One region of the Blastococcus sp. SYSU D01042 genome, then DNA from elsewhere that is predicted to be linked to it. Evidence: riboswitches for the same ligand, from Rfam matches in the RefSeq annotation. Region 1 holds a riboswitch; each other region holds the start of a gene.
The links. Region 1 has a riboswitch for cyclic di-AMP ahead of ACI79H_RS05780 (NlpC/P60 family protein). Riboswitches for the same ligand answer to the same signal wherever they lie in the genome.
Positions count from the first base shown of each region.

Region 2: linked by a shared signal. The riboswitch ahead of ACI79H_RS10820 (aggregation-promoting factor C-terminal-like domain-containing protein) and the one ahead of ACI79H_RS05780 (NlpC/P60 family protein) in region 1 are both predicted to bind cyclic di-AMP.
Region 3: linked by a shared signal. The riboswitch ahead of ACI79H_RS05210 (M23 family metallopeptidase) and the one ahead of ACI79H_RS05780 (NlpC/P60 family protein) in region 1 are both predicted to bind cyclic di-AMP.

Region 1 covers NZ_JBJGZM010000002.1:324,187-333,994, reverse strand. The annotation lists gene ACI79H_RS05815 (ROK family glucokinase) at 1-208, opposite strand, end outside; gene ACI79H_RS05810 (hypothetical protein) at 205-537, opposite strand; gene ACI79H_RS05805 (ArsA family ATPase) at 534-1,685, opposite strand; gene ACI79H_RS05800 (SRPBCC family protein) at 1,693-2,124, opposite strand; gene ACI79H_RS05795 (AMP-dependent synthetase/ligase) at 2,283-4,076, shown strand; gene ACI79H_RS05790 (glycosyltransferase family 4 protein) at 4,124-5,248, opposite strand; gene ACI79H_RS05785 (M48 family metallopeptidase) at 5,245-6,513, opposite strand; gene ACI79H_RS05780 (NlpC/P60 family protein) at 6,633-7,682, opposite strand; cyclic di-AMP (ydaO/yuaA leader) riboswitch at 7,777-7,956, opposite strand; gene ACI79H_RS05775 (hypothetical protein) at 8,152-8,466, opposite strand; gene ACI79H_RS05770 (D-alanyl-D-alanine carboxypeptidase family protein) at 8,529-9,808, opposite strand, start outside.
Region 2 covers NZ_JBJGZM010000004.1:399,101-408,908, reverse strand. The annotation lists gene ACI79H_RS10850 (DivIVA domain-containing protein) at 81-1,064, shown strand; gene ACI79H_RS10845 (universal stress protein) at 1,170-1,682, shown strand; gene ACI79H_RS10840 (TetR/AcrR family transcriptional regulator) at 1,686-2,336, opposite strand; gene ACI79H_RS10835 (flavin-containing monooxygenase) at 2,445-3,926, shown strand; gene ACI79H_RS10830 (SDR family NAD(P)-dependent oxidoreductase) at 3,926-4,774, shown strand; gene ACI79H_RS10825 (class I SAM-dependent methyltransferase) at 4,779-5,429, shown strand; cyclic di-AMP (ydaO/yuaA leader) riboswitch at 5,554-5,705, shown strand; gene ACI79H_RS10820 (aggregation-promoting factor C-terminal-like domain-containing protein) at 5,782-6,603, shown strand; gene ACI79H_RS10815 (glycoside hydrolase family 3 N-terminal domain-containing protein) at 6,718-7,908, opposite strand; gene ACI79H_RS10810 (hypothetical protein) at 7,999-8,424, shown strand; gene ACI79H_RS10805 (ANTAR domain-containing protein) at 8,431-9,159, opposite strand; gene ACI79H_RS10800 (anti-sigma factor RsbA family regulatory protein) at 9,348-9,808, opposite strand, start outside.
Region 3 covers NZ_JBJGZM010000002.1:201,408-211,215, reverse strand. The annotation lists gene ACI79H_RS05230 (DUF3145 domain-containing protein) at 1-56, opposite strand, end outside; gene ACI79H_RS05225 (diguanylate cyclase domain-containing protein) at 459-1,601, opposite strand; gene ACI79H_RS05220 (maleylpyruvate isomerase N-terminal domain-containing protein) at 1,727-2,620, shown strand; gene ACI79H_RS05215 (TVP38/TMEM64 family protein) at 2,607-3,266, opposite strand; gene ACI79H_RS05210 (M23 family metallopeptidase) at 3,302-4,588, opposite strand; cyclic di-AMP (ydaO/yuaA leader) riboswitch at 4,600-4,758, opposite strand; tRNA gene ACI79H_RS05205 (tRNA-Ile) at 4,949-5,022, shown strand; gene ACI79H_RS05200 (hypothetical protein) at 5,109-5,669, opposite strand; gene ACI79H_RS05195 (hypothetical protein) at 5,959-6,399, shown strand; gene ACI79H_RS05190 (hypothetical protein) at 6,427-6,858, shown strand; gene ACI79H_RS05185 (serine/threonine-protein kinase) at 7,001-8,221, shown strand; gene ACI79H_RS05180 (methyltransferase family protein) at 8,240-8,842, opposite strand; gene ACI79H_RS05175 (ArsR/SmtB family transcription factor) at 8,839-9,198, opposite strand; gene ACI79H_RS05170 (helix-turn-helix transcriptional regulator) at 9,315-9,506, shown strand; gene ACI79H_RS05165 (hypothetical protein) at 9,496-9,808, shown strand, end outside.

The DNA.
Region 1 (9,808 bases):
CGCCCACCAGCTCGCCGTCGTGGCCGGCGGCCAGCTCCTCGGCCACCGCGGCGATGGCGTCCTCGGTCTCGGACACCGAGCTGCCGGGGGTCGCCCGCCGGGCGGTGGCCAGCACCGTGCCGTCGGGTGCGACGACCCCGCCGGCGACCTTGGTGCCACCGATGTCGATGCCGAGGGCCGCGAGGGTCCCGGGATCCGGTCCGGTCACGCGATGTCGATCCGCTGGACCGGCCCCGGCCCGGCGTCGTCGTCCGGCGTCCCCGGGGACGCGGCGGGCGGGCTCGGTGGGCGGCCGGGCTCGCCGGCCAGCTCGCGCAGCACCGACGCCGTCGTCGCCAGCACGTCGGCCAGGGCCGCGGACACCTCGGGCCGCTCGCCGCGCAGCACCGCCGCGGTCTGGCAGACCGGGCACCAGCGGCAGTCCGAGCCGTGCGCCGGGTGCTCACCGCCGCTCCCGGATGCCTCCGCGCCGGCGGGCGGGCGGAACGCGTCGAGCAGCCTGCGGGCGGAGTCGACCCAGTCGGCACCGCTGGTCATGGGGTTCTCCTCACCGCGGCCAGCAGGTCGGCCGGCCAGAGCTGGGGGTCGGGTCGGAAGGAGACCACGAGACGGGCGTCCGCGCTCCCGGGGTCCACCATCCGGCCGCCGGTGACCTCGCAGCGGCGCAGCAGCGGGTCCAGCCGCAGCGACCGCCGCGCGCCGGCGGCGGTGACCACCAGGTCGTCCTCCCAGCGGGTCACGCCCACGGCGCCGCGCCGGGCGAAGGGCAGCGGGACGGCGAGCTCCCAGCTGCCCTCGAGCCGTTCGGTCGCCGGCGCCAGCAGCGCACTGCCGCCCGCGGGCAGGTCCACGCCGTCGAGCAGCGCGGTCACGGCGGCGACGTCCGCCGGCGCCGACGCCGTCTCGGGGACGCGGTGCACCGGGGCCAGCTCGGCCAGCGCCGCCAGCTCGGCGTCCTGCTCGGCCCTCCGGGCGCGTCCCCACTCCCCCGGGAGGTCGACCGGCAGCACGCGGGCCAGGACCGCGCCGGCACGCAGGCCGTGCACGCCCAGCGCCGTGGCCGGCTCGCGCAGCGATGCGGCGGTGCCGGCGCGCGGGAGGGCGGCCAGGCAGACGGCGGTGCCCGAGGCGTCGGAGAGCCGGTCGCCGGCCAGCAGCGCGTCCAGCTCCGGGAGCACCGCCAGGGCGGCGTCGACCGGACCGCGCCGCGCGGCGCCGGAGCCCACGGCGGCCGAGCGGAGGGCGCCCAGCGCCCGCGCGCCCGGGGGGAGCAGCCGGTCCAGCCACCAGCGCAGGGTGCCGGGCAGGGCCAGCAGCGCGGCGGCGGCGGCCGGCGGGCCCGCGTCGACGACGACGAGGTCGGCCCGGGCCCGCCCGAGCTCGGCCAGGAGGGCGAGGTCGGCGGCACCGGGCAGCGGCGCCACCGACGACGCCGGGGGCAGCGCGACGTGCGGCAGGGACGCGAGCGCGGGCGCCACGGTCCCGGCCCAGAACGCCTCGACCGCCGCCCCGGCGTCGACGGTGCGCAGCTCAAGGCGGGGCACGTCGGCGAGACCGTCGACGGCGACCGGCTGACGGGTCAGCAGGACCGTGGAGCGACCGGAGCGGGCCGCCTGCACCGCGGCGGCCGCGGCCAGCGTGGTGGCACCGGCCCCGCCGGGGCCGGTGAGGACGAGGGTGTGCACGCCGGCGTCAGCCCTCGACGCGCTTCTTGAGCTCCTTGAGAGCCGTGTCCAGGATGACCTTCTCGGCCTTGCGCTTGATCATGCCGAGCATCGGGATCGAGAGGTCGATGGTGATCGAGTAGGTGACCTCGGTGCGCCCGTCCCGCTCGACGAGGGTGTACGAGCCGTCCTGGCGCTTCTGCATCTGGCCCTTGACGAGGGTCCAGGTGACCCGCCGGTCGCCCTCCCACGTGTAGTCGAGGACGTAGTCGTCCTTGACCGCCCCGGCGTCGAGCACGAAGTGCACCCGCCGGGCCCGCCCGTCGGGGCCCTGCTCGAGCACCTCGACCGTCTTGGCGGCGGCGACCCAGCGCGGGTACTCGGGGAAGTCGGCGATGACCGCCATGACGTCGGCGGCGGGCGCCTCGACGACGATCGACTGCGTGGACTGGTCGGCCATGGGCAGCAGGCTAACCGGTGGGGGTGGTCCGGGGAGCGCTTCCCTCCCGTTCCGTTACTCACCGGTAGGAGGTGCCCGGTAGATTGACCGGGACGATCCTGGCCAGCGACCCCTGGGCGACGGTGCCCCCGCGGCGGCCGGGGAGGAGAGGACCAGGCGTGCGCGAGTTCAGCGTTCCGGTGACCAGTGAGGTACCGCCCGACGCGGCCCTGACCGACATGCTCGTCCAGAACGTCGCCCAGCACGGCGGCGAGGTGGGCCTGCGGCGGCGCGTCGACGGCCAGTGGCGCGACGTCACGTGGGCGGAGTTCGGCGAGGAGGTGCGCGGCGTCGCCAAGGGGCTCATCGCCTCCGGTGTCGCCGCCGGCGACCGCGTCGCCCTGCAGGCCAAGACGCGCTACGAGTGGACCGTCCTCGACTACGCCATCTGGACCGCCGGCGGCGTCGTCGTGCCGGTCTACGAGACCTCCAGCGCCGACCAGGTCGCGTGGATCCTGTCCGACTCGGGCGCCACCGCCATCGTGGTGGAGAGCAGCGAGCACGCCGCGGCGGTCGAGTCGGTGCGCGCGCAGGCGCCGGCGCTCGCGTCGGTGCACGTCATCGACGACGGCGCCCTGGGCACCCTGACCGCGGCCGGCCGCGACGTCCCCGACGCCGAGCTCGACGCCCGCCGGGCCACTCTCTCCGCCGACAGCCTGGCGACGCTGATCTACACCAGCGGCACCACCGGCCGGCCGAAGGGCTGCGAGCTCACCCACGGCAACTTCCTGTTCGAGATCGACAACGGCATCACGCTGCTCGACCGGTTCATGAGCGTGCAGGGCTCGCTGCTGCTGTTCATCCCGCTGGCCCACGTGCTGGCCCGCGTGCTGCAGGTCGGCGCCATCAAGAACCGCACGGTCATCGGCCACACGCCCGACGTCAAGAACCTGCTGGAGGACCTCGGCGAGTTCAAGCCGACGTTCGTGCTGGCCGTGCCGCGCGTCTTCGAGAAGGTCTTCAACTCGGCCAAGGCCAAGGCGGAGGGCGACGGCAAGGGCAAGATCTTCGACCGGGCGGCCCAGGTGGCCATCGACTGGTCGCGTGCCCAGGACACCGGCGGCCCCGGCCTCGGCCTCAAGGTGCAGCACGCCTTGTTCGACAAGCTGGTCTACGGCAAGCTGCGCGCCGCGCTGGGTGGCCGCTGCCTCGGTGCCATCTCCGGCGGCGCGCCGCTGGGCGACCGGCTCGGCCACTTCTTCCGGGGCATCGGCGTCACCGTCTTCGAGGGCTACGGCCTGACCGAGACCACCGCCGCCGCGTCGGTCAACCACGACGAGGCGATCCGCATCGGCACCGTCGGGCAGCCGCTGCCGGGCGTGACGTTCCGCATCGCCGAGGACGGCGAGGTGCTCATCAAGGGCGGCATCGTCATGCGCGGCTACTGGAACAACGAGTCCGCCACGGCCGAGGCCATCGACGGCGAGGGCTTCTTCCACACCGGCGACCTCGGCGAGCTCGACGCCGACGGCTTCCTCAAGATCACCGGCCGCAAGAAGGAGATCCTGGTGACCGCGGGCGGCAAGAACGTCGCCCCCGCCGTCCTCGAGGACCGGCTGCGCGCCCACCGCCTGGTCAGCCAGTGCATCGTCGTCGGTGACCAGCGGCCGTTCATCGCCGCGCTGATCACCCTCGACGAGGAGGCGCTGCCGCAGTGGCTGGAGTCCAAGGGCAAGCCGGCCGGCCAGACGGTCGAGCAGGTGCGCGAGGACGCCGACCTCCAGGCGGAGATCGACGCGGCCGTGAAGGACGCCAACAAGGCCGTCTCCCAGGCGGAGGCGATCAAGAAGTTCGCCGTCCTCGGCACCGACTTCACCGAGGACAACGGGATGCTCACCCCGAGCCTGAAGCTCAAGCGCTCCGTCGTCATGAAGGAGTTCGGCGACGAGGTCGAGGCGCTGTACTCGCGCTGATCCCCGTCGCCTCCTGAGCCCCCTCCCCGCACCCGCGGGGAGGGGGCTCAGTGCGTCTCGAGCAGCTCGGTGAAGGTCGTGGCGATGGTGGTCCAGGACCAGCGCTGCTCGACCCACTCCCGGCCGGCGGCGCCCATCGCCCGGGCCCGCGCCGGGTCGTCGAGCAGGTCGGCCAGCGTCGCGGCCACGGCCGTGGGCGACCGCGGGTCGACGACGTGCCCGGTGACGCCTTCCCGCACCGCCTCGGGGGCGCCGCCCGAGGTGCCGGCGACGACGGGCAGCCCGCACGCCGCCGCCTCGAGGAACACCATGCCCAGGCCCTCGACGTCCAGCCCGGCGCGACGCGTGCGGCAGGGCATGGCGAAGACGTCGCCGGCGGCGTAGTGGGCCGGCAGCTCGGCGGCGTCCACCGCCCCGGTGAGGACGACGGAGCCCTCGAGCCCCCGGGCGGCCACCGCGCGCCGCAGGGCCGCCTCGTCGGGCCCGCCGCCCACCAGCAGCAGCCGGGCCGACGGGTGCCGGGCCAGCACCTGCGACCAGCCCTCGACCAGCACGTCCTGCCCCTTGCGGGCCACCAGCCGCGAGACGCAGACGACCACCGGCGCCTCCCCCAGCCCGTGCCGCCGCCGCACCTCCGCACCGTCGACGTCCGGCGTGAACCGCTCGACGTCCACCCCCGGGGAGAGCTGCTCCAGCCGGGTGCGCCCCTCCAGCGCCGGGGCGAGCCGGTCGCGGGTGTACTCCGTGATGTAGGTCAGCACGTCGAGCCCTCCGGCGATGCGCTGCATCAGCTGCCGGCTGCCCGGCAGCGCGACCCACCCGGTCTCGTGCCCGTGCGTGGCGCCGACCAGGTGCCCGATCCCGGCCGCGCGCAGGGTGGGGGCCAGCAGGCCGAGCGGCGCCGCGGCGCCGAAGAAGGCCCGGTCGCAGCCGTACCGCTGGACGAGGTCGACGGCCGCCCGCGCGGTGGCCCGGGTGGGCAGCAGCATGCCGGTGGGCCGGCGGACCACCGGGTAGGGCAGCGCGGCGTCGTGCTCGGCCGACCCCGGGGAGTCCGACGCCAGCACCACGAGGGAGTCCGGCGGGCGCCGCTCCAGCAGGGCGGCGACGAAGGTCTGGATGCCGCCCTGGCGCGGCGGGAAGTCGTTGGTGACCACCAGCGTCCGGCTCACGGCTCGCGCTCCAGCCGGGTCCAGTCCTCGGCCAGCGCGATCCGCTCGGCCACCGTCGGGTGGGAGCCGAACCACCACCGCCAGGCGGCCGGCGGGCTCGGGTCGGACAGGTTGGTGCCGGCCAGCCCCCGCTGCATCGCGACGAAGGCCTCCGGGTCGCGGGTCAGGTCCAGGGCGTGCACGTCGGCCCGGGCCTCGACCTGGCGCGAGACCAGGTTCTGCACCGGGGTGGCCACCAGCGTGCCGACCGCGACCAGCAGCAGGGCCAGCGGCACCACGGCCGGGTCGCCGGGGCCCTGCGCCCCGGCCCGCCGCAGCAGCCGGGGCGAGGTGAGCGCCCAGCCGAGCAGGGCGACCCCGCCCGCGCCGCCGAGGGCACCCAGCAGCGTCCCGGTGAGGACGTCGTCGGTGGCCACGTGCCCGAGCTCGTGGGCGGCGATGGCCTCGATCTGCTCGTCGGGGAGCCGGTCGAGGACCGTGTCGTAGACGACGATGCGCCGGGTCGACCCGAAGCCGGACACGTAGGCGTTGAGCGCCGTCGTCCGGCGGGAGGCGTCGGACACCAGCACGTCCTGCACCGGGGTGCCGTTCTCCTCGGCCAGCGCCAGCAGGTCGGTGCGCAGCTGCCCGGGCGGCATCGGCTCGAAGGAGTTGAACGCGGGCTCGATGAGCACCGGCCACAGGAAGGAGCCGACGACGACCAGCACGGTCGCCCCCGCCGCGGCCAGCGCCCACCACGCGCGTGGCGCCCGGCGGGCGAGCCAGACGAGGACCAGCAGGCCGAGCGCGGTCAGCGCCGCGTCGATCGCCGTCGACACCACGACGTCGCGGGCCCACAGGCCCCAGCTCCGCGTGGACAGCCCGTAGCGGTGGCGCACCACCTCGCCGTAGGCCGACAGCGGCAGCGTGGCCACCCGGCCGACGACCGCGAGGGCAAGGACGCCCAGCAGCACCTGCCCGGCCCAGCGGCCGCCCAGCGGCGCGCCGGCGGTCCGGACCAGCTGTGCCCCCAGCCGGGTGAGCCCCAGCACCGCCGAGACGGCGAGCCCCAGCAGCAGCGAGGCCAGCGAGGCCGGCCGGAGAGCGGCGGCGAAGGCCTCGGCCCGGCTGACCTGCTCGGCGGACAGCCCGGCGGTCGGGTCCGCGGGGGTGGCGCCGCCCGGGGGCTCCGGCAGCACGTCCCACGGCGTGGTGACGGCGACGACCACGGCGAAGGCGGTGAGCAGGACCACCGCGACCAGCAGGGCCGCGCGGCGCGGCGTCACAGGTGCTCCACGCCGCCGATCCTAGGGGCGGGGTCCGGGGCCCCCCGGGGCCGCCGACGGCGAGGGCCGGTGACCTCCGCCCAGGAGGTCACCGGCCCTCGGTCGGTGGGCGGTGCGCGTCAGCCGGCGATGCGGCGGGCGCTGTTGTAGCTGCCCATCGAGTCCACGCTGGCGACCTTGACCGGCTGGCTCGACGTCGACGCGTGCACCATCTGGCCGTTGCCGATGTACATGCCGACGTGGCTGACCGGGCTGTAGAAGAAGATCAGGTCGCCCGGCTGCAGCTCGCCCCGCGAGACCGGCGTGCCCATCTGCGACTGGCTGCGGCTGGAGTGCGGCAGCGAGACGCCGGCGGCGGCGTAGGCGTAGGACGTGAGGCCCGAGCAGTCGAAGGCGTCGGGACCACCGGCGCCCCAGACGTAGCGGTCACCCACCTGCGCGAGGGCGGTGTCGACGGCGATCTGCGCGGCACCGCTGGGCGCGGGGGCACCGCTGGGAGCGGCGGCAGCGGGCGCCGGGGCGGTGCGCTCGGCACGCGAGGCCCGGACCGGCTGCTCGTCCTCCGCGCGCTCGAGGGCAGCCCGCTGGGCGGCGTCGAGGGCGTCGTACTGCCGCTGGTAGTCCGCGATCCTGCCCTCGAGGTCGCGCTGCTGCGCCTCGATGTCCGCGACGCCCCGCTCGGCCCGCTCGCGGGCCTCGCGCGCCTCGGTGCGGGTGTCCTCCGCGCGGGTCGAGGCCTCGGCGACCTCGCTGACCGCGGCGTTGGTGCGCCCGGCGATCGCGTCGAGGGTGCCGAGCTGGGAGACGAACTCGTCGGCCGAGTCGCTGGTCAGCAGCACGTCGAGCTGGGTGAGCGAGCTGCCGCCGCTGGTGTAGGCGGTGCGGGCCAGCTGCCGGATGCGCCCGTCGAGGGCGGCGCGCTGCTGCTGGGCCTCGAAGGCGGCCTGCTCGGCGCCGTCGACGGCGGCCTGCTGGCGCTGGAGCTCGACCTTCGCCTCGTTGAGCTGCTCGCTGACGATCTCCAGCTGCCGGCTGGCGTCGGCGACCATCTGCGCGGCCTCGGCGGTGCTGGTGGCCGTGCCGGGCTCGGCGGAGGCCGTGCCGGGGACCATCGTGAAGGTCAGCGCGGTGGTCGCACCGATCAGCAGGCCGGCCCGGAGGCGGCCCACCCGGCGGACGGGGCCGGCCGGGGTGTCGGGACGGAACGGTGCGAGGGCATGCGGGGGTAGGGCGTGAGGGGTCGCCACGAGCGGCGGCTCTCCGTTTCTTCCTCGTCACCGCCTACCGAGTTAGCTGACGGGTTCGGGCGGGGAAGACTGGCCCTATCCCCTGCTCACCGGCGAACCGGCCCTGCAGGGGAACTCACCCCAGGACTGCGGTGGGTCCCCGGTTCACCTCGGACGTCCCTGCGGACGCCGTGCGGCGATTCGGCGGTGCCCGGCCGAGGCCGTCCCTCGGGGGACGACGACCACCCGGTCGGACGCGACGACCCTACGTTCGTGATGTTGCCGTGACAAACCGGGGCAGCAGGTAAACCTGTGACGAGAATCGCTCCGCGCACCGCGCGCCTCCCGACCATCGGCGCTGCGTAGGGGTAGAAGCACCCTCCGCAGTCATCCCGGCCACGTGACGCGGTCCTCAGCCGGTGCGCCGGCCGGGTGCCCCGCCACCGTCGGCCCCGGGACGGCCGCGGTGCCGCAGCGGGGGCACCAGGCCGTACTCCGCCAGTGCGCGGACCGCCCGGCGCTCGACCTCGTCGAACTCCACCACCACACCCGGTGGCGGCACGACGACGTCCTCGGCCGCGGGGGCGGCCGGACGCGGACGACCGGTCATCGGCACGACGACCGGGTCGACCCCTTCCCAGCCGGGCGGGGCGCCGAGCAGGACGGTGACGACGCAGTCGCCGCAGCCGGTGCCGCGGACGGTGCAGGTGTCGCAGTCGATGAGCATGTCTCTCCTCCGTGAGTCATCCGCACGGTAGGAACGGCCACCGACAATTCCGCGGGCGGCGGTCAGGTGCCGGCGTACTCCCAGTGCCACGGCTCCTCGCGCCCGTTGCCGGGGTCGGCCCACGTGGGGTGCAGGAAACCGAACCGGCCGGCGTTGGCGACCATCCACGCGTACTGCGGCGTCCCGAAGGTCTCGATGCCGCCGCAGAGGTCCACCGCGAGCCCCCACCCGTGGTTGCTCGTGCCCGGGACGGCGGCCAGCGCCGGCTTCTCGCCGTAGAGCTCCACCTGCCCGGCGTAGGTGCGGTAGGAGTCGGTGATGCACAGCGGCCCGCCGAAGGCGGCCGCGTACGCCCCCGACATCGCGCGGTAGGCCGCGGCGGCGTCGCAGCGCAGCGTGTGCCCGCCCGTCCCGAGCGCGCACATGGCGCTGGGCGGGATGAGGCCGTTGGGGTAGCCGCCCCACTGCCGCGCGCCGTCGTAGCTGGGCGGGTAGACGGTGTTGCCGCACTCCACCCGCAGCGCGCCCGCGGCCGGCCCCGGCGCCGCGACCGGCGGGCGCCGGCCGAGGACCGGCCGGCCGACACCGAGCACCTGTTCGGCGGGCAGCGTGCGGACGACGACGGCGCCCGCGCGAGCGTCGGCCGCGAGCATGGTGCGCGCGTCCAGGGCCAGGCCGACGTGGCCGAGCCCCGCCTCCGGCGTCCCCAGGAAGACCAGGTCCCCGGGCAGCACGTCGGCGGGGGCGACCGGCGTCGTGACGGCGAACAGCTCCGCCTGCTCCCCCGGCAGCGGGATGCCGGCCCGCCCGTAGACCGCCTGCACGAGCGAGCCGCACCCCCAGGACTCGGGTCCCGCCGTCCCGGGCGCGTAGGGCAGCCCCAGCGCCTCCATGGCGGCGCTGACCGCCGCCAGCGTCTCCGCGGGCAGCACGAGCAGCGACGAGGGCCGGCCCGGCAGCTGCGCTGCGCCGCGCTGGGCGCCGCCACCGGCCGCCCCCACCGGCACCAGGCGCTCGGGCAGGCCCGCCGCCGGGTCGCCCAGCGCGGCTGCCGGCGGGGCGACCACGCCGGCCGCGGCCAGCTGGTCGACGTAGGCGCGCCAGCTGGCCGCCGTCCGCTCGTTGACCTCGACCTGCTCCTGCTGCAGCTGGGCCAGCTGCCTGTCCACCGCACCGAGGGCGGCGTCCAGCTCCGCGGTGACCTCGGAGGCCGCGGCCTCCAGCTCCGCCATCCGCGCGCCGACCTCGTCGGCGCGGGCCCGCGCCTGCTCGAGCGCCGCGGCGGCCTGCCGCTGCTCCCCGAGAGCGGTCTGCCGCTGCGCCTCCGCGTCGCCGATGACCG
Region 2 (9,808 bases), on a different contig from region 1:
TCACGGTCCGGTCACGGTGCCCCACCCCGGGTGCCCGGTTCTGGCACTGTCCGGATCGATACGAGCTCGAGGGGGCGGCGATGGCGGTGCGCGAGGGGTACGGGGCCGGCAGCGCGGGGGAGCGGAGCGGGGACGACGAGGCGCCCGCCTTCACCGGGCCCCTGGACCAGGTGCTGGGGTCGGGGCCGGTCTTCCGGAGCAAGCTCCGGGGCTACGACCCGATGGAGGTCGACACCTACGTCTCGTGGGCGGAGTCCGAGCTGCGGACGGTGCGCCGGCAGGTCGACGACCTGCTGGCCCGGTTCGGGGCCTGCTCGGCCGAGCTGGAGATCTCCCGCCGGCTGCTCGCCGACGCGCCCCGCGGCCGGGTGGTCTTCCCGGTGTCCGAGCGGGTCGAGGAGATGCTGCAGCTGGCCGCCGAGGAGGCCGCGGCGATCACCGACGCGGGCCACCGCGAGGCCGAGCACCTCGTGGCCGAGGCGCGCAGCGAGGCCGACGCCCGGCTGCGCAAGGCACACGAGATCAAGGAGACGGCCGTGCGCGCGGCCGACGAGCTGCGCGACCACGCGCGCAAGCAGAGCGCCGAGGCCCAGGCCCTGCTCGACCGCGCGGGGGCCGAGGCCGCGGAGATCGTCCGGGCGGCCGCGGCCGAGCGCGACGCGCTGGCCGCCGACGCCGCCCGCGAGCGCGACCGGCTGGCCGCGGCGGCCGCCGACGAGCGCCGCCGGCTGGACGACGACGCGGCCCGGCAGCGCGAGCAGGCCGCCGCCGCGGCGGCGGCCCGGCTGGCCGAGCTCACCGACCAGGTCGAGGAGCTCCGCCGCCAGCGCGACCAGGCCCGCCAGTCGCTGCGCGGCCTGAGCAGCCGGATCGGTGAGGCGCTGCAGGCGGTGGCCGCGACGGTGCCCGACGCGCTGGTCGGCACCGACGAGGCGACCGGTGCGGTCGAGCCGAACGTGGCCGTCGAGGGCCGGGAGTACGACCCGGCCCTGGTCGGGGCGGGGGAGCAGCGCGACGCGGGCGACGGGGTGGTGGTCCTGCGCAGGCCCGCGGCCGTCTCCTGACCTTCCCGGCGCGCTGCGGGCACCTCGGCGGCTCCTCGCTCGTCCAGGGGTGAGAGTCTTCGGTGGCGCGGCCCACCGGCCGGCGCGGATCCCAGGAGGTCAACCGTGAGCGAAGTCGCGAAGTCGGTGCAGATCGACGGCGGGATCGTCGTCGGGCACGACGGTTCCAAGTGCGCCCAGGAGGCGCTGGTGTGGGCGGGGAGGCTCGCGGCGCGCGCCGACGTCGACCTGCACGTCGTGCGCGGCTGGTCCATCACGTCGGCGCCGCAGCCCGCGGCCTGGACGCCGGGTTACGTGCCGCCGCTGCCGGACTGGGAGCAGGCGGTCGTCGACGAGATGGAGGCGCACGTGCGGGCGGCCGGGCTGGCGCCCGAGGTCCGGGTCACCTGCCACGCCGTCCACCGCCCCGCCGAGCAGGCGATGATGCAGGCCGCCGAGGGCGCGAGCCTGGTCGTCATGGGCGCCCGCGGCCGGGGCGGTTTCGCCGGCCTCCTGCTCGGCTCGGTCAGCGACAAGCTGGTGCACCACGCACCCTGCCCGGTCACCGTCGTCCGCACCGGCGCCACGGGCCGGGACATGGACGCGGTCACGGGCGAGAACGCCGCCGTCGAGGTCTGAAATTCAGCGGGCCCCGTCGCCGTAGACGGCGGCGAGCCACACCGCCAGCAGCACGGGGACGACGTCCCGGTCGGCCACGGCCGGGCCGTCGCCGCTGAGCGAGGCGTAGATGACCTGCTCGTTCATCGCGGTGAGCGCGATGGCGAGGTCGCGGGCGGCCGGCCCCGCCGGGGCCGCGCCGCGGGCCCGCTCGGCCTCGATGGCCGCGGCGCAGCGCTGCACCCAGCGCTCCACGACCTCCGCCCAGAGCGCCCGCACCTCGGCGTTCGTCGAACGGGCCTCGGCCCAGGCGACGGTCAGCGCGCGGTGGCTGCGGAAGGTGTCGTGGTAGGCCGAGATGACCCGGTGCCAGCCCTCCCGCAGGTCGGGCGCGGGGGAGTCGAAGACGGTGCTCATCGTCGCGTCGGCCTCGGCGACCACCCGGTCGAGCAGCGTCAGCAGGACGGCGTCCTTGGACGGGAAGTAGAAGTAGAACGTCGGCCGCGAGATGCCCGCGCCCCGCGCCAGGTCGTCGACCGAGATCGCCGCGAGCGACCGCTCGGCCAGCAGCCGCTCGGCCGTGGCCAGGATGGCGAGCTCCCGGTCGTCGCCCGTGGCCCGCGCCGGCCGCCGTCCGCGGCCGGCGACCGGGAGCGGTGCTGCGCTGTCGGCCATGCCGGCGACACTACCGGCGCCGGGCCCGTACCTCGACACCCTGTTGACTCGTTCGACACGGTGTCGATAGCGTCGGCCTCCCGGTCGGCCCGATCCTGGAGAGTGCAGATGAGCCCCGAGCACGTGGACGTCCTGGTCGTCGGCGCCGGCCTGTCCGGCATCGGCGCCGCCTGCCACCTGCAGGTCGAGTGCCCGGACAAGACCTACGCGGTCCTGGAGTCGCGGGGCGCCGTCGGCGGCACCTGGGACCTCTTCCGCTACCCCGGCATCCGGTCGGACTCCGACATGTTCACCCTGGGCTACGACTTCAAGCCCTGGACCGGCGCCAAGGCCATCGCCGACGGGGGGTCGATCCGCGAGTACATCCGGGAGACCGCCCGCGAGCACGGCGTGGAGGAGAAGATCCGCTTCCACCACCAGGTGCTCTCCGCCGACTGGTCCAGCGCCGACGCCCGGTGGACGGTGACCGCCCGGCGCACCGACACCGGGGAGACGGTCACCCTCACCTGCTCGTGGCTGTCGGTGTGCTCGGGCTACTACCGCTACGACGAGGGCTTCCGCCCCGAGTTCCCGGGCGAGGAGCGCTTCACCGGGCAGCTGATCCACCCGCAGCACTGGCCGGAGGACTTCGACGGCACCGGCAAGCGGATCGTCGTCATCGGCAGCGGCGCCACCGCCGTCACGCTGGTGCCCAACCTGGCCGAGGACGCCGCGCACGTGACGATGCTGCAGCGCACGCCCAGCTACGTGCTGTCCCTGCCGGGCAAGGACCCGCTGGCCGAGCTGCTGCGCAGCCGGCTGCCGGCGCGCGTCGCCTACCCGGTCGTGCGGTGGAAGAACGTGCTCAGCTCGACCGCGCTGTTCCAGGCCAGCCGCCGCTGGCCCGACCGCGTCCGGGCGCTCGTCCGCCGGTTGACGGTCAAGCAGCTACCGGCGGGCTTCGACGTCGACACGCACTTCAACCCGCCCTACGACCCGTGGGACCAGCGGCTGTGCCTGGTCCCCGACGGCGACCTGTTCCGCACCCTGCGCGAGGGGAAGGCGTCGATGGTCACCGACCGGATCGCGACCTTCACCGAGACCGGCATCGAGCTGGCGTCGGGTCAGCACCTCGACGCCGACGTGGTCGTCAGCGCGACCGGTCTGAACCTCCTGGCCATGGGCGGCATGCAGCTGAGCCTCGACGGCGAGCCGGTCGACGTGCCGGAGACGGTCTCCTACAAGGGCATGATGCTCTCGGGCGTCCCGAACTTCTCCATGGTCATCGGCTACACGAACGCCTCCTGGACGCTCAAGGCCGACCTGGTCAGCCGCTACGTCTGCCGGCTGCTTCAGCACATGGACCGGCGTGGGCTCGCCGTCGCCACGCCGCTGGCCCCGCCGGAGGGCGCCGACCTGCCCTTCCTCGACCTGGCCGCGGGCTACGTGCAGCGCAGCATCGCCCAGCTGCCCAAGCAGGGCAGGCGGACGCCGTGGCGGCTGCACCAGAACTACATCAAGGACGTGCGGCTCATGCGTCGCGGCCCGCTCGAGGACGAGGGCATCGCCTTCAGCGCCGCACCGGCCCGGACCGAGCAGGTGGCCGTCTGATGCGCGCCTACGAGTTCGCCGGCGGGACCGCGGTCGTCACCGGTGCCGCCAGCGGCATCGGGGAGGCGCTCGCCGTCCAGCTCGCCGACCGCGGCAGCTCCCTCGTGCTGGTCGACCGCGACGCCGAGCGGCTGGCCGTCGTCGCCGACCGCATCCGCGCAGCTCACCCTCCACTCGAGGTCGACACCTATGTCGTGGACCTCGCCGACGAGGCGGCCACCGACGCGCTGGGGGCGACGCTGGCCGCCGACCACCCGGGGACCACGCTGCTGGTGAACAACGCCGGCGTCGCGCTCGGCGGGCGGTTCGACCAGGTCACCCTGGAGGAGTTCGACTGGGTGCTGGCGATCAACTTCCGCGCGGTGGTGCGGCTGACCGCGGCGTTGCTGCCCACCCTCAAGGCGCACCCCGGGTCGCACCTGGTCAACGTCTCGAGCGTCTTCGGCATCTTCGCCCCGCCCGGGCAGGCCGCCTACGCCGCGAGCAAGTTCGCCGTCCGGGGCTTCAGCGAGTCGCTGCGCCACGAGCTGGCCGAGGACGGGGTCGGGGTGACCGTCGTGCACCCCGGCGGCATCCGGACGCGGATCGCCGAGAGCGCGCGGCTGGGCTCCGGGGTGGACGCCGCGGAGGTCGCCGAGGGCCGCGCCCAGATGGCGAAGCTCCTGCGCATGCCGCCCGAGCAGGCGGCCGCGAAGATCGTCGCGGCGATCGAGGCGCGCCGCCCACGGCTGCTGATCGGGCTGAGCGCCACGGTGCCCGACGTGCTCGTCCGGTTGCGCCCGGGCACCTACTGGCGGTTGGTCGCCCGGGGCATCACCGCCCGCAGGACGGCGGCTGCGCGAGACTGAGGGGGTGCCCGTCCCCGCCGCCTTCATCCGCGCCCACACCCGGGCGGCCCGGCCCTCGCTGGTCCCCGAGCTCCGGTTGCTCGTCGCCTCCGACGTCGTCGCCCTCTGGGAGGCGATGGAGGTCGAGCAGGGCCGCACCGAGCAGGAACCGCCGTTCTGGGCCGCTGCATGGCCGGGCGGGCAGGCGCTGGCCCGCTACGTGCTCGACCACCCGGAGGTCGTCGCGGGACGGACGGTGCTGGACCTCGGGGCGGGCAGCGGGCTGGTCGCGGTGGCGGCGGTGATGGCCGGTGCGCGGCACGTGGTCGCCAGCGAGGTCGACCCGTTCGGCCTGGCCGCCATCCCGGAGAACGCGGCGCTCAACGGCGTCGACGGCATCGAGCCCGCCGGCGACCTGCTGGGGGAGGCGCCGCCCGTCGTCGACGTCGTCCTGGCCGGTGACGTCTGCTACGACCGGACGATGACCGAGCGGGTGCTGCCGTTCCTCGACGCCGCCCGCGCGTCCGGCGCCGAGGTGTTCATCGGCGACCCCGGCCGGCCCTACCTGCCCCACGACCGGCTCGTGGAGGCAGCCGTCCACGACGTCCCGGACACCGAGGGCGACCCCGCCGCGCCGGCCCGCCTCCGCCGGACGACGGTGTGGCGGCTGCCCTGACCTGGGCGGACGCCGGAACGGGACGCGGGTCACGTCAGGAATTCCGGTCCGAGGTTTGTCACGGGGCGATAACGCCGGTTACGTTGGATCGGTCCGGTCGGCGGCACCCCACCCGGGGGAGTCGCGCCGGGCGCCGCCGAATCGCCCTGCGGGCGAGCCGGGGACCCACCGCAGTACTGGGGTGAATCCCGGCCCCGGACCTCCAGTCCGGGGCGGGTAGGGCTGCTTCCCGCCCGAATCCGTCAGCTAACTCGGTAGGCGGCTCACGGAAGAACTGGACAGCTGGCGAGCGCGCCGCCCCTCGGAGGGCGGTCGCTCTGCTGCGCCCTGACACCCGGAGCACACCCTCCCCATGAACCTCCGCACCACCGTGAACGCACGCCTCCGCAACCGTCCGCCGCTGGGTGCCCGCCGGTCCGCCGCCCTCCTCGGCGTGGCGACCGCCGGCGCCGTCATGGTCGGCGTCCTCTCGACCGGTGAGCCCGAGGCCCAGGCCGTCGCGCAGACCGAGTCCATGAGCGTCGCCCAGCAGCTGGGCATCACCACCGACGAGCCGGCCGCGGACGACGCCGTCGCCCCGCTGCAGCAGCTGGCCGCCAGCCGCAGCGCCCGCGACGCCGACCAGACCGCGGCCGAGCTGGCCCAGCTGGCCGCCGAGCAGGCCGAGCACGACCGCCGCGCCGCCGAGGAGGCCGCCCGGATCGCCGCCGAGGAGGCCGCCCGCAAGGCCGCCGAGGAGGCCGCCCGGGCCGCCGAGGCCGCGCGTGCCGCCGAGGCCGCGCGCGCCGCCGAGGCCGCGCGTGCGGCGGAGGCCGCGCGCGCCGCCGCTGCGCCGCGGACCCAGGCGCCCAGCCGGGCCGCGGCCGCTCCCGCTGCGGCGCCGTCGGGCTCCTACCAGAGCTACGCGCTGCAGAAGCTCGGCGGCAACAGCTCCGAGTTCTCCTGCCTCGAGAAGCTCTGGGGCAAGGAGAGCGGCTGGAACCCCAACGCGCAGAACCCGAGCAGCACCGCGTACGGCATCGCCCAGTTCCTGGACAGCACCTGGGCCGGCACGGGGATCGCCAAGACCTCCGACGGCTACCGCCAGATCGACGCCGGGCTCATCTACATCCAGAAGCGGTTCGGCTCGCCGTGCGGCGCCTGGTCGCACTCCCAGGCCAAGGGCTGGTACTGAGCCCCGCAGCTCCACCGCACCACAGCTCCACCCGCACCACTCCACGAGATCTGCACACTCGGGGCCGTCAGGCAGCTGATGGCCCCGAGAGTGCAGATCTCGTGCGTTCCGGGGTCAGTCGAGCAGGCCGGCCTCGGCCTTGGCCAGCAGCGCGGTGCGGACGGCGGCGTCGACGACCGCGCCGAACGCCGGGTCCTCCTCGCTGCGGTCCAGCACCGCGTCCAGCATCGCGGGGTAGGTGTCCGGGGCGACGGTGAGCACGAGGGTGCCGCCGGCGGCCAGGAAGCGCACCGCACGCTCGCCGACCGGCACGCTCCGCACCGCGGCGGCGTTGCCGAGGTCGTCGGAGATCACCGGGCCGGCGAACCCGAGCGTGCCGCGCAGCAGCTCCCCGACGACCACCGGCGAGAACGCCGCCTGCTGCGCGGGGTCGATGAGGTCGTAGGTCGCCGACGACATCATGACCATCGGCCGGGCGGTCGTGGCCCGCAGGGTCGCCGCGAAGGCGCCCACCTGGTCGTCGCCTCCGGTGGTGACCGCGTCGACGACGTCCGCGGTGTCGTCGGTGTTGCCGCGCACCCGGCCCAGCCCCGGGAAGTGCTTGAGGGTCGGCGTGACGCCGGCCGCGGCCAGCCCGTCGGCGATCGTGCTCGCCGCGGGCGCCACCTCCGCGCCGGTGGCCCCGTACTGCCGGTCGAAGTACCCGATCGGCCCGTTGGTGCTCTCCGTGCCGGCCGGGACGACGTCGACCACCGGGGCCAGGTTCAGGTTCACTCCGGCGCTGCTCAGCTGCCCGCCCAGGTCGGCGGCCAGCGCGGCCAGCTGGTCCGGCGGCAGGTCGCCCTGCTCGGTCGCGGGCGGCAGCCGGTCGAAGCCGGCGCCCTTGAGGGACTGCACGCTCCCGCCCTCCTGGTCGACGGCGATCCACAGCTCCGGGCCCCCGCGCTGCGCCTGCCAGCCCGCCGTGAGCCCGGCCAGCTCGGCGGCCGACCCGGACGGCCGCCCGGCGAGGAAGATCCCGCCGACGCCGTCGGCGGCCAGCCCGGCCCCGCGGGCCGGCCCGTCGGCGGGCACGCCGACGACGAACAGCTGGGCGACCTCCTGCCGGCGGTCCAGCGCGTCGAGGGCCGCGGTCACGAGGGCCTCGGGCCCGGTGGGCGGCTGCCCGGTCGGCGAGGGGGAGGCATCCGTCGTCGAGGACGGGGTCGTGGAGGGGGCCGCCCCCGCACCGGGTGCCGTATCGCTGCCGCAGCCGGCCAGCCCGACCACGAGGGCCAGGACGGCGAGCGGAGGGGTTCGGCGCATGGATCCCAGTCTGCCGCCGGAGGGGGGCGCGACCGGCGAGCGCCGGGAGGGGTGTCGCGCCGGCTCCCTCGCCCGCCTAGCGTCGGGGGCATGACCGAGGAACGACCAGGACCGGAACGCGGCACGCCGCCGGGCGGGCTCGTGGGCCGGTCGATCGAGGAGTTCGTGCAGCAGCTGCGCGGCTTCACCGACCGCGCGCGCACCGTCGCGGGCTCGGTGCCGGCCAAGCTGCCGTTCCCGACGCTGCCCAGCCCGCCGGGTGCGATGTCGGCCGCCCAGTTGCGCGCCATCGCCGAGATGGTCGCCGCGCAGCGGGCCTCGATCGGCGGCATGCGCGCGCAGCTGGACGCCTTCGACCAGCAGCTCGCCGTCTTCGAGCGGATCCTCGAGCCGCTGGTGGAGTGGAGCGGCACCTGGGCGCGGCTCGAGGAGGCCGTGGGCGACCTGGTGCGCCGGGAGGCGCCTCCGGAGGGCCCGCCGGGCGGACCGGCGGGCACCGCCGGCGAGGCGTCCTGAGCCGCGCTACTCGGGGCGCAGCTCCCCGGTGCTGACGAACCGGACGGCGACGTCCCGCACCTTGGTGTTGGTCTCCATCGACACGCGGGTCAGCGCCTGGAAGGCGGCGTCCGGCGTCAGCTTGAACCGCTCCATGAGGATGCCCTTGGCCTGGTCGATGACGCCGCGGGAGTCCAGCGCCGCCTGCAGGTGGTCGGCCCGCTCGACGGCGGCCTCGTAGAGGTACATGTTCGACACCGGGACGGCGGCGTAGGCGGTGAGCCGGGCGAGGAGGTCCCGGGTCGGCTGGTCGGCCGAGGCCGGCCCGCGCGCGTAGACGTTGAGCGCGCCGGACACCTTCTCCTGCGCCGGCAGCGGGAAGGACAGCACGCTGTCGCACCCGGCGGCGGCCGCGAGCGCGGCGAACTCCGGCCACCGCGGGTCCTGACGGGTGTCGGCGATCTCGTGCATCCGGCCGGTCGTCGCCGCGCTGACGCAGGGCCCGGCGCCGAGGCGGTACTGCTGGAGGTCGAGGTCCAGGGCGAGGTCGCCGCTGGCAGCCACCGTGCTCGGCTGGTCGCCGCGGACGATCGTGACCGAGGCGATCCGCTCGCCGGGGAGGACCCGGGTGGTCAGCTCGGTGACGGTCCGGACGACCGACTCCAGGGAGTGCTCGGCGAACGAGAGGCGGCCGAGCTCGTCGAAGGCCGACCGGACGGCGTCGGCGTCCGGGGCGCCGGCGTCGGGGCTGGTCACGTGATGCTCCGTGTCGAGGTTGCACCGGGCGGGCAGTGCCGGCGATGACGGCGGGTCCTGGGGATCCGCTGGAGGAGAGACCTCCGGGCGCCGGCTGTCTGACGCGCCGTCCAGCATAGTCGCGGCAGTGGTCGCGCCCGCGCGGGCTCCCCGCCGTGTCCCGCCCGCGCGGGTCGGGTGCGAGGGGATCAGCGCCAGGTCGTGATGCGGACGGTCGTGCCCCGAGGGGAGGAGCGCAGCTGGACGAGGTCGCAGAGCTGGTTGACCACGTGCAGCCCCTGGCCGCGCGGCGCGCCCGGGGGAGGGGTGCGCCGCCCGGCCAGCGGGTCGCGGACCTGCCCGGCATCGCCGACCTCGACGACGACGGCGTCCGGGGTCTCCCACAGCGCGAGCGAGCCGCTGCCGCCCCCGTGGCGCAGGGAGTTGGCGACCAGCTCGGCGGCGGCCAGCTCCAGCACCCGCACGCGGTCCTCGGCCAGACCGCAGGACCGGGCGAAGGAGGCCACGGTGCGCCGCGTGGCGCGCAGGTCGCCGGCGCCGAACCCGCCGCGCAGCACCCCCTCGGTGGGCTGGTGCAGCGGGGCGGCGAACGCCTCGGCCGCCGCCTCGCGGGAGTACGCCGGGCTCGGCCGGCGCCGCTCGGGCGTGG
Region 3 (9,808 bases), 120 kb from region 1:
AGCGCCTTCGGGCACGCGTGCACGAAGACGACACCCTGGGTTGACCGTCGCTGCACGGGGCACCTCCATCGACTCGATCGGTCTCGTCTTCCCCTACGGACCCATCGATTCGGTGACTGGCTGTGTTCGGCAGTGGCGGAACAGGGCTTGCACGACCAGTCTGCACGATGGTGACCCGATCGCGCCAGCCCGAGCGGGACGGTTGTGCTCCATGTGACAGATGGGACCGGATCGGCCGCTTTACCGCTGGTCAGCGGCCATAGCACGCCCCCCGGCGGGGCGTCTACCGGGTCCGGGGCGATCCACAGCGCTTTCCCAGGACCCACCGCGGGGCGAGCGGCGCGGGATCGTGTCCAGCCGCCGATGCGGTCCGACCAGTGACGGACAGTAGCCGCCAGCGGTGACGGACAGTGGTGTGCCCGGTACGGCCCGGCGTGTTGCGGGTGCGCCCGAGAGGCTCAGGCCGGCAGGAGGGCGATCCGGTCGCCGCCGGCCGCCTTGGCGCGGTACATCGCGGCGTCGGCCCGGTGCAGCACCTCGGCGACGTCCTCACCCGGGACGAGCTCGGCGACGCCGACGCTGGCCGTCACCCCGCCCGGGGAGCCGACCAGCGCGACCGCCTGGCGCAGCCGCTCGGCGAGCATCTCGCCGGAGAACGTCTCGGAGACCTCGGCGAGCACGGCGAACTCGTCGCCGCCCAGCCGGGCGACGGTGTCGGTCTCGCGGAGCGCGCCGCCCAGGATGGAGGCGACGGCCTTGAGGACGGCGTCGCCCGCGGCGTGCCCGTCGCGGTCGTTGACCCCCTTGAAGCCGTCGAGGTCCACCAGGCAGACGACCGACCGGTGCCCCTCGCCCGCTGCGACCACGGCTCGGGCGAGCCGCTCGAGCAGCGTCCGCCGGTTCGGGATGCCGGTGAGGGGATCGGTCGAGGCGAGCGTCTTCTGCGTGCTGATGAGCAGGGACTGGCGCTCGTAGGAGGCCCACGAGTTGGCCGAGGCCATCGTGCAGATCAGCGTGAAGGCGACCATGACCGAGACGAAGAACATCCCGTTGGTGCTCAGCCCCGACGGCCCGAACAGGGCGACGTAGCCGCCCGTCATGACGGTGCCGATGGCGACGACGCCGTAGGGCGGGTAGGCCGCGGCCATGTAGGTCAGCGTGAGGAACAGCAGCGCGTCGAGAGGGCTGGAGGCCCCACCGTCCAGCCACGTGCCGAGCAGGATGACGCCCGTCGTGGCGAGGGTCCAGACGTAGAACATCGTCGGGCCGCGGTGGTCGCGCATCATGTCCCGCAGCGGCAGGAGCAGCAGGGCAGGGCAGCTCAGGACGACCAGGGCGGCCACGCCGAGCAGCAGGGGGTGGTGGCGGCCCGGGGTGTGCGTGGACAGCGCGTAGACGAGCACCGACAGGGCGCAGACCTCGCTGAGCAGCACCCCGTAGCGGACGTGGCGGACCCAGTAGGAGACGCGGTCGTCGTCCTCGGCCAGCGTCCGGAAGAGGCCGTCCCCGAGCACGCCCAGGAGCCGGCGGAGCGCGCCCGGTCCGCGGGCGCCCGCCGGTGCGCCGCGGGTGCGGCGACCTCCGGGGAGAGCGCTGGTCACACCCCTGTGATCGACCACGCCGGACCGCCGCTTGACCGGCCTCACCCCCGGGGGTGAGGCCGGGGTGGACACGGCGTGAGCGGTGTCCCATGCCTGCCGCGCCGCCGCCTGGGTAGGCGAGGACCATGGGACTGCACCAGGGCATGGCCGACGCCGGCCGGGACGAGGTGGGCGCGCGGGTGCTGGCCGCCTGGGATGCCTTCCTCGACCAGGCCGAGCGGGTGGACCTCGACCGACCCTCCCGCCTGCCGGGGTGGCGCGCGCACGAGATCTGCGTGCACCTGGGCTGCTGGGACGACCACGCGGCGATGGCCGACCTCGTCGCCTCCGCCCGCACCGGGGCCACGGGGGCACAGCCGGATCCGGACGCGGTCAACGCCCGGGTCACCGCGGCGCACGCCGGCGCGACCCGCGAGGAGGTGCTCGCCGCGCTGCACCGCAACCGGGAGGCGACCGCCCGGTACCTGGCCGAGGAGCCGGTCGAGCTGGACACCGCACCGACCGTGTCGGTCGTCGGCCGGCTGCCGCTGCTCAGCGTCGTCCTCGGGCAGGCGTACGAGCTGGCCGTGCACGGGCTGGACCTCGTGTCCTGCGGCGCCGAGCCGCCGCCGCCCGCGGTGCTGCAGTCGGGGCTGGCGGCGCTGGTGGACGTGACCGGTGCGCTGGCCACCTCGTGCGGGATCACCGGCCGGGTGACCCTGGCGACGCCCGACGGCGGCTGGTCGTTCGACGCCGACCCCGACGGCTGGCAGGTGCACGCCGTTCCTGCGGGCACGCACGAGGGGCCCGCCGTCCAGGGCTCGGCCGAGCTGCTGCTCGAGGCGGCGTCCGGCCGGATCAACCCGGTGCCCGCCGCGGCCCGGCGGCAGATCACGGTGCACGACGTCGGCGGCCTGCTCCAGCTCGCGCCGATCGTGCAGAAGGTGCCGGGGATCCCCGGCGGGCCGATCCTCCAGCTGGCCGCCCGCACGGTGGGCGGCGCCGGGGGGCTGCTGGGGCGGCTGCTCAGGAGGGGCTGACGCCCGACCGACGACGTCGGTACCAGAGGACGCCGACGACCACCGCGGCCAGCGGCAGGGCGAGCGCCGCCGTGGCGCCCGAGACCAGCGCCGGCGCGGTCGCCCCCACGCCGACCTGGACGACGGTGCTCGGGAGGATCCCCAGCGCGGTGGCCGCCACGTACGGCAGCAGCCGCATCGCCGTGAGCCCGGCGCCGTAGCTGAGCACGACGAACGGGACCACCGGGAGCAGCCGGCCGACCAGCAGCGGGACGAAGCCGCGGTCGACGAGGAGCCGGTCCAGCCGGGCCAGCCGGGTGCCCGCGAGCCGGGTCACGGCGGTTCGGCCCAGCCCGCGGGCCAGCCCGAAGCTGAGGACGGCGGCCAGGAGCGCGCCGGTCAGCGCCACCAGGAGCCCTGGGAGGAAGCCGACGACCACGCCGAGCAGCACCGAGACGGCGGTGCGCGGCACCGGAGCCATGAGCACCAGCCCGACGCCACCGACGAGCGCAGCCCAGCCCCCCGGGCCCGCGCCGCGCAGCCGGCCCCGGACGAGGTCGACGTCCGGGAGCTCGACGGTCAGGGCGAGGACCACCGCGGCGGCCAGCAGCAGGACCAGCAGCGCCGCACGGAGCCAGGTGGTGTCCGCTCCCCCCGGCGCCCGCACCGCTCCATGATCCGGTACGGGCGCCGATGCGCCGGTCAGCAGCCGCCGAGGGAGATGCCGCGCTGGCTGAGCCACGGCACCGGGTTGGTGCGGTTGGCGTAGAGGCCGCCCTCGTGCACCTCGAAGTGCAGGTGCGGGCCGGTGGACTGCCCGCGGTTGCCGACCTCGGCGATCTGCTCGCCGGAGGCGACGACCTGCCCAGGGCTCACGAAGAACTGGTTCACGTGGCCGTAGAGGGTGATCGTGCCGTCGCGGTGCTGCACCGCGACGGCGAGGCCGAAGCCGCTGGCGGGGCCGGCCTGGAGCACGACGCCGCCCTCGGGAGCGTGCACCGGCGTGCCGATCGGCGCGGCGATGTCGACGCCGGCGTGCAGCGTCCCCCACCGCGAGCCGTAGCAGGAGGTGACCCGGCCCGTGGTCGGGGCGGTGGCCCCGCCGGCCGAGGCGAGGGCGCTGCCCCCGGCACGGCTGGCCGGGCCGGAGGGCACGGCGGTGGTGGTGACGGCGCTCGCGGCAGCGGCGGCCGCCTCGCGGGCCGCCTGCTGGGCCTCCCAGGCCACGGCAGCGTCGCGAGCGCCCTGCATCTCGAGCAGTCGGATCTCCGCTGCCCGCAGCTTCTCGGCCAGCCCGAGCTTCTCCAGCGCGACGGTGTCGAACTCGGCCTGCGCGCCGGCCAGCTGGGCCTCCGCGGCGGCGTGCGCCTCGGCGGCCGCGGCGGAGGCGCGGTCCCGCTCGGCCACGGTGGCCTGGGCATCCCGCTCGGCACGGGCCTGCTGCACCCGCACGATCTCCATGGCGCCCAGCGTCTCCGCCCGCTGTGCCCCGAGGACGTCGAGCGTGGCGGCCTGCTGGAGCAGCTCCGCGGGGCCCTCCGCCTCCAGGAGCAGGTGGATGTCGCCGAAGGACGACTCCTGGCCACCGCCCATGTAGGCCTGCCGCCCGATCTGGGCGACGTCGTCCTCGGCCTCGCCGACCGCCCGCTCCGCCTCCGCGAGGGCGGCGGCGGCGCGCTCGGCCTCCCGGTTGGCGGCGTCGAGCGCGGCCTGCGCGGCCAGCGCGTTCCCGCTCGCCGCCTCGGCCTCGAGGGTCATCCGCTGCAGGTTGTCCTCGGCCTCCTGGACGCGCGCGCCGAGGGCGGCGATCTCCGCGGCGACGGCGTCGTGCGCGGACTGCGCCTCGTCGACCCGCGCGTCGTCCGCGGGGGCTGCCAGCGCGGCCGGCGCGGCGATCAGGGCGGCGGCGAGGACGGCGCCGGTGGCGAGGGAGGTGCGCAGCCGGCGCCTCCGGGGAGTGGTGCTGATGCGGTGGTGCAGGGTCGCCAACGCGACGGTTCTCCGTTCCTCACGTCCGCCTACCGGGTTAGCTGACGGGTTCGGGCCGTTAGGTGCCCTACCTGCCCCACGTCCCCGTGCGCGGGCAGGACTCACCCCAGAACTGCGGTGGGTCCCCGGTCCCCCGGCCATCAGGCCGGCGGGTTCGGCGGGGTCCGGCCGAGGCCCTCGGGTGTCGACGGCGGAGCTCGGCTGGACCGCAGGGAACGCTACAAGCGGATCGCGGCCATGTCACAGCCCGATAACGGTGCCGGCGGTCGCCCGGGGTGAGGACTCGCCGTCGCGACCAGCACGCCTTCGCCGCCGAGGGCGCCGGTGTGATCCGCGCCTCTCTGGCAGGCTGTGAGCTCGGGGGCGGTAGCTCAGCCGGTCAGAGCATGGGACTCATAATCCCTGGGTCGTGGGTTCGAGCCCCACCCGCCCCACTCACCGCTCGCGTCGAAGGTCAGCCACACCTGCGGCTCGTAGAGCTGCACGAAGAGGTCGGCCGGCACCTCGAGGACCTCCGAGCTCATCGGCCCGTCGGGTCCGGCGCACCAGCGACGGACCACGCCGGCGCCCTCGAGGACGAACAGCTGGCCCGCCGATCCCCGCGCCGTGGGCTCGGGGGCCGTGGCCAGGTCGGGTACCTGCGGTACGGCCCCTTCTCCACCCAGCCGGAGGAGGCGGACCACACCGGGGCGGGCCCCGCCTCGGCGACCGTCCCTCCCGCGGCGTCGACCACCAGGGCCTCGACCGCCGTCTCCTCGCACTCCTCGGCGGCGCCGGCCCGGCGGGTGACGACGACGCCGTCGCCGTGGGCCGCGATCTGGTGCCCCTGGCCCGTCGGCCGCGTGACCTCGGTGAGCTCCTCAGTGGGGTCGAACCGGTGGACCGCGGCAGCGCCGTCCTCCTCGGTGAGGATCCACGCCGCGCCGCCGGTGCCGGCGACCACCTGGAGCACCCGGTCGACCTCCGCGGTCGCCGCGAAGTCCGCCGGTGGGGCGGGGACCTCCGTCGCGTCCACGTCGGCGCCGGCCCCGCCGCTGCACGCGGTCAGGAGGGCGAGCACGGCAGCGGGCAGCGCCGGCACGAGCCGGCGTGGTCGTCTGCGGGACGTCGGCCCTCCGCACGTGTGAGTCGGCCGAGTTCCACCGCAAGCCACGGCCTGGACCGACCCGTGATGCAGAACCGCAACGTTGGCCGGCGGGCCGCTGACCGCGGGCTCAACCGGCGATTCCTACCGGCTCCGCACCGCCTGCGACAAGGGCTTCCGACCTCGTCCGGGCAGCACGTCGAGCGGCGCGGGAACACCTTGTCGCCGCCCGAATGCGGCCAGTACCGTCCGCCGCCGACTGGATGTGGACCCCGGAAGGGAAGCAATGACAGGACGACGACGGTCGACCCTGGCGGTGCTCTGCGGCGCCGCGGTGTCGGTGGTGGCCATGGCAGGACCGGCGGTCGCAGCGCCGCCGGACCCGCCGGGTCGCCTCTGCGCGGACGGGAACTGGTTCGCCATCGAGTACTCGGCCTCGTACGAGGGGGCGACGGGCTCGCAGGACGGGACCTACGTGCGCAGGGTCCCGACCACCGGTGGCTGCGCCAGCAGCTGGGCGCAGGGCAAGGGCCAGCTGTCGACCGCAGCCATCGCCGCCCAGTGCCGCACCGGCATCGAGGCTCGCTTCGGGCCGTACCCGATCACCCTGCAGTTCGCGCAGACCCACGTGCTCCAGAACCGAGCCGACTGCATCTCCGTGATGAGCGGCATCGCGCACGGCGAGATCGACCCGGGACGAGCGCCGCTCTTCCCCGGCGGAACCTGACGACCCCAGAGAACGAGGAGAACATCGATGAAGAAGTCCGTCCGTGTCGGCATGGTGGCTGCGGCCACCTTCGCCGCGGTGGCCACCAGCGCCACGACCGCGTCGGCGGCGCCGTCCGGCCAGGCGAACGCCGCGAAGGTCGCCAACCCGGCCCAGGCCTGCGCCAGCATCCCGGCCTCCCTGGCCGAGCTCGGCATCGAGGCCGAGGGCTTCCGGTTCAGCGACTGCGTCCGCACCGTGGCTTCTCGCGTCCCGAGCGTGCCGGGGTTCGGCAGCCCCTACGACCAGTGCGAGCTCATGGAGGAGTCCGGGGAGATCGCGTACCCCTACACCTTCTACGCCGGCATCCCGGAGCCGTTCCCCTTCCCCTCGCTGCGCGCGAACAACCGCGAGCAGTGCGCCCGGGCGCTGTGGACCTTCCACACGATCGGCACGTACCTCGGGCCGCCGCCGGCGTAGCGATCGCCCTGCACCGGGACGTCGCGACGAGCCCGCTGGTCACCGACCGGCGGGCTCGTCCGCGTTCTCCCTGTCGACAGGGCCCGGACCGGATGATCGTCGGAAGGCGTCCGGACCGGTGCGCCTGGGTAGGCACGGGGCCATGAGCGCCGACACCGGACCGCAGACACGTGTCATCGCAGGCCGGTACTCGCTCGGACACGTGCTCGGCCAGGGCGGCATGGGCACCGTCTGGCTGGCGACCGACCTCGTCCTCGAGCGGCAGGTCGCGGTCAAGGAGGTCACCTTCCCGCTGCACGTCACCGAGGGGGAGCGCGCCGTCCTGCGCGAGCGCACCATGCGCGAGGCGCGCGCCGCCGGCCAGCTGGAGCACCCGCACGTCACCACGGTCTACGACGTGGTCGAGGAGAGCGGGAAGCCCTGGCTGGTCATGAAGCTCGTCAGCGCCCGCAGCCTGCAGGAGATCGTCGAGGAGCGGGGACCGCTGCCCCCGGCCGAGGTCGCCCGCATCGGACTGGACGTCCTGGACGCCCTCGGTGCCGCCCACACGCTCGGCATCGTGCACCGCGACGTCAAGCCGGCCAACGTCCTGGTGGGGTCCGACGGCTCCGGGTGCCTCACCGACTTCGGCATCGCCACCACCACCGGCGACTCCAGCCTGACGACGAACGGGGCCCTGATCGGCTCGCCGTCCTACATGGCCCCGGAACGCGCGCACGGCGACGAGCCGCGCCCGCCCGTCGACCTGTGGTCGCTGGGCGCCACCCTCTACACCGCGGTGGAGGGGCGTCCGCCGTTCGACGGCGGCGAGTCGATGGCCACGCTGATGAGCGTCGTCTCGCAACCGCCTGCTCCGATGCTCCGCGCCGGCCCCCTCGAGCCGGTGCTGCGGGGCCTGCTGACGAAGGACCCCGCCCAGCGGAGCACCTCGGCGGTCGCGCGGTCCCAGCTGGAGGACGTCGCCTCCGGTCGCGCCCGCGCCGGCGGCCCCGCCGCCTCGCCGGTCGCGCCGCCGCCGCCCGGGCCGGTCCCCGGCAACGCGGCGGAGCGCATCGACGCCGCCGACCTGCTCGCGCTGGCGTCGGCGTCGCGCTCGCTGCTGGGGTCCGTCGCCCGTGACGCCCGCGACCAGGCGCGGCACCTCGCCGACAGCCGGCGCGAGCGCAAGGCCGACGGCAGGCGCGAGAAGGGGGCCCGGTCCCGTCCGGTCGCGGAGCAGCGCCCCGCCCCTCCCCCGGCCCGACCGCGGCGGAGATTCCGCTTCAAGCGCCGCTGGGTGGTCGTCCCGGCGGTGACGACGGTGGTGCTCCTGCTGCTCCTGCTCGTCGGCGCAGCGCTCGCCATCGGCTCCTTCCTGGACTGACGGCGACCGGCCCCCGGCTCAGGGAGCGGGGAGGCGGCCCACGGCCGGGACGAACCGTCCGGCGGCCGCGGCGTAGGCGAGGTAGGACCGGCCGTGGACCTCCCGGAGGTAGGGCTCCTCGACGGCGCGGACCTGCAGCTGCACCGCGACGACGAGGGCGACGAGCGCCAGGACGCTCACCCACGACGGCACCATCAGCACCATCCCGGCCTGCGCCGTCACCATCGCCGTGAAGATCGGGTTGCGGACGAGCGCGAACACGCCCGTCGTCACGAGCTCCGTCCGGTCCTCGGGGTCGACGCCGATCCGCCACGAGGCCCCCATGCCGGTCTGCGCCGCCAGGGTCGCGGCGAAGCCGGCGAGGGCGACCCCGAGGCCCACCACCTGCACGGCCGTCGGCGGTGCTACGGGCACGACTCCGGTGACGGCGAGCAGCGGCCCGCCCAGCCCGAGCGCGATCGCGACGACGAAGAGCACGCCGCCCCACCAGCCGGCGTCGGCCGGGGTGCCGGAGATGCCGTGGAACCCGGCCGAGCCGGTGCGCCGCACCTGCACCCACGACCGCACGCCGAACAGGACGACGAGCGCCACGACGTAGAGGACGAGCGCAGCCACGGTCACCGCGACGCCGCCTCGCCGTAGGCGGGGCAGAGGGCCACCGCGTCGCCCGTGGCAGCGAGCAGCCGCTCGGCACCGGCGAGCAGACCCACCAGCTCGCGGGGGTGGGCGAGCGACCACATCGACGCCCGCCCCTGCGGCCGGGAGGAGACCAGTCCGCAGTCGCGCAGGCAGGCCAGGTGCGCCGAGACGGTCGACTGCGCGAGGCCGAGGTGCGCGGTCAGGTCGACGACCTTGTGCTCACCCGCCGCCAGGTGCTGCAGGATCGCCAGTCGCGTCGGATCGCCCAGGCTGCGGAACAGGCAGGCGGCCGCCGACAACGCCCGCCCCTCGTCCACCAGCACACCCGGCATCGTCATGCGGCGATGATAGCGACCTACACCGCTGCACAACAAGACGTCAAGGACGCTTGACACCGCAGGGCCGCGTCACGCACGCTTGTCATGTCAAGGTCCCTTGACCTCATGGGGAGCCGATGGAGAACGACGTCCGCGAGCTGCGCCTGGCGGCCGGCCTGTCCCAGCGGGAGCTCGCCGAGGCCCTCGACGTCTCCCGGCAGACCGTGAACTCCATCGAGACCGGTCGCTACGACCCGTCCCTCCCCTTGGCCATCGCCATCGCCCGGCACTTCGCCCGCACCGTCGAGGAGATCTTCCATGTCGGCTGACCAGCCCTCCGCCAAGCAGATCGCCACGTTCCTGCTCCTCTTCGGCGGCACGCTCGCGGTCGTGCTGACCGTCGGCCTGCTGCTCCGCGAGCACGGCCCGGGCAACATGGGCGACGGCCTGCTGCAGGGCGCGGCCTTCGGCCTCGTCGTCGCCGCCGTCATGGGCTGGCGGGTGCTCCGGCGCCCGGACCGGGCGACGACGTTCGAGCGCGCCTGGACGCAGACCGGCGACGAGCGCGACGACGCCGTCCTCACCCGTGCGCTGGCCGTGCTCGGCCTGGCCTCCTTCCCGCTCACCGCCA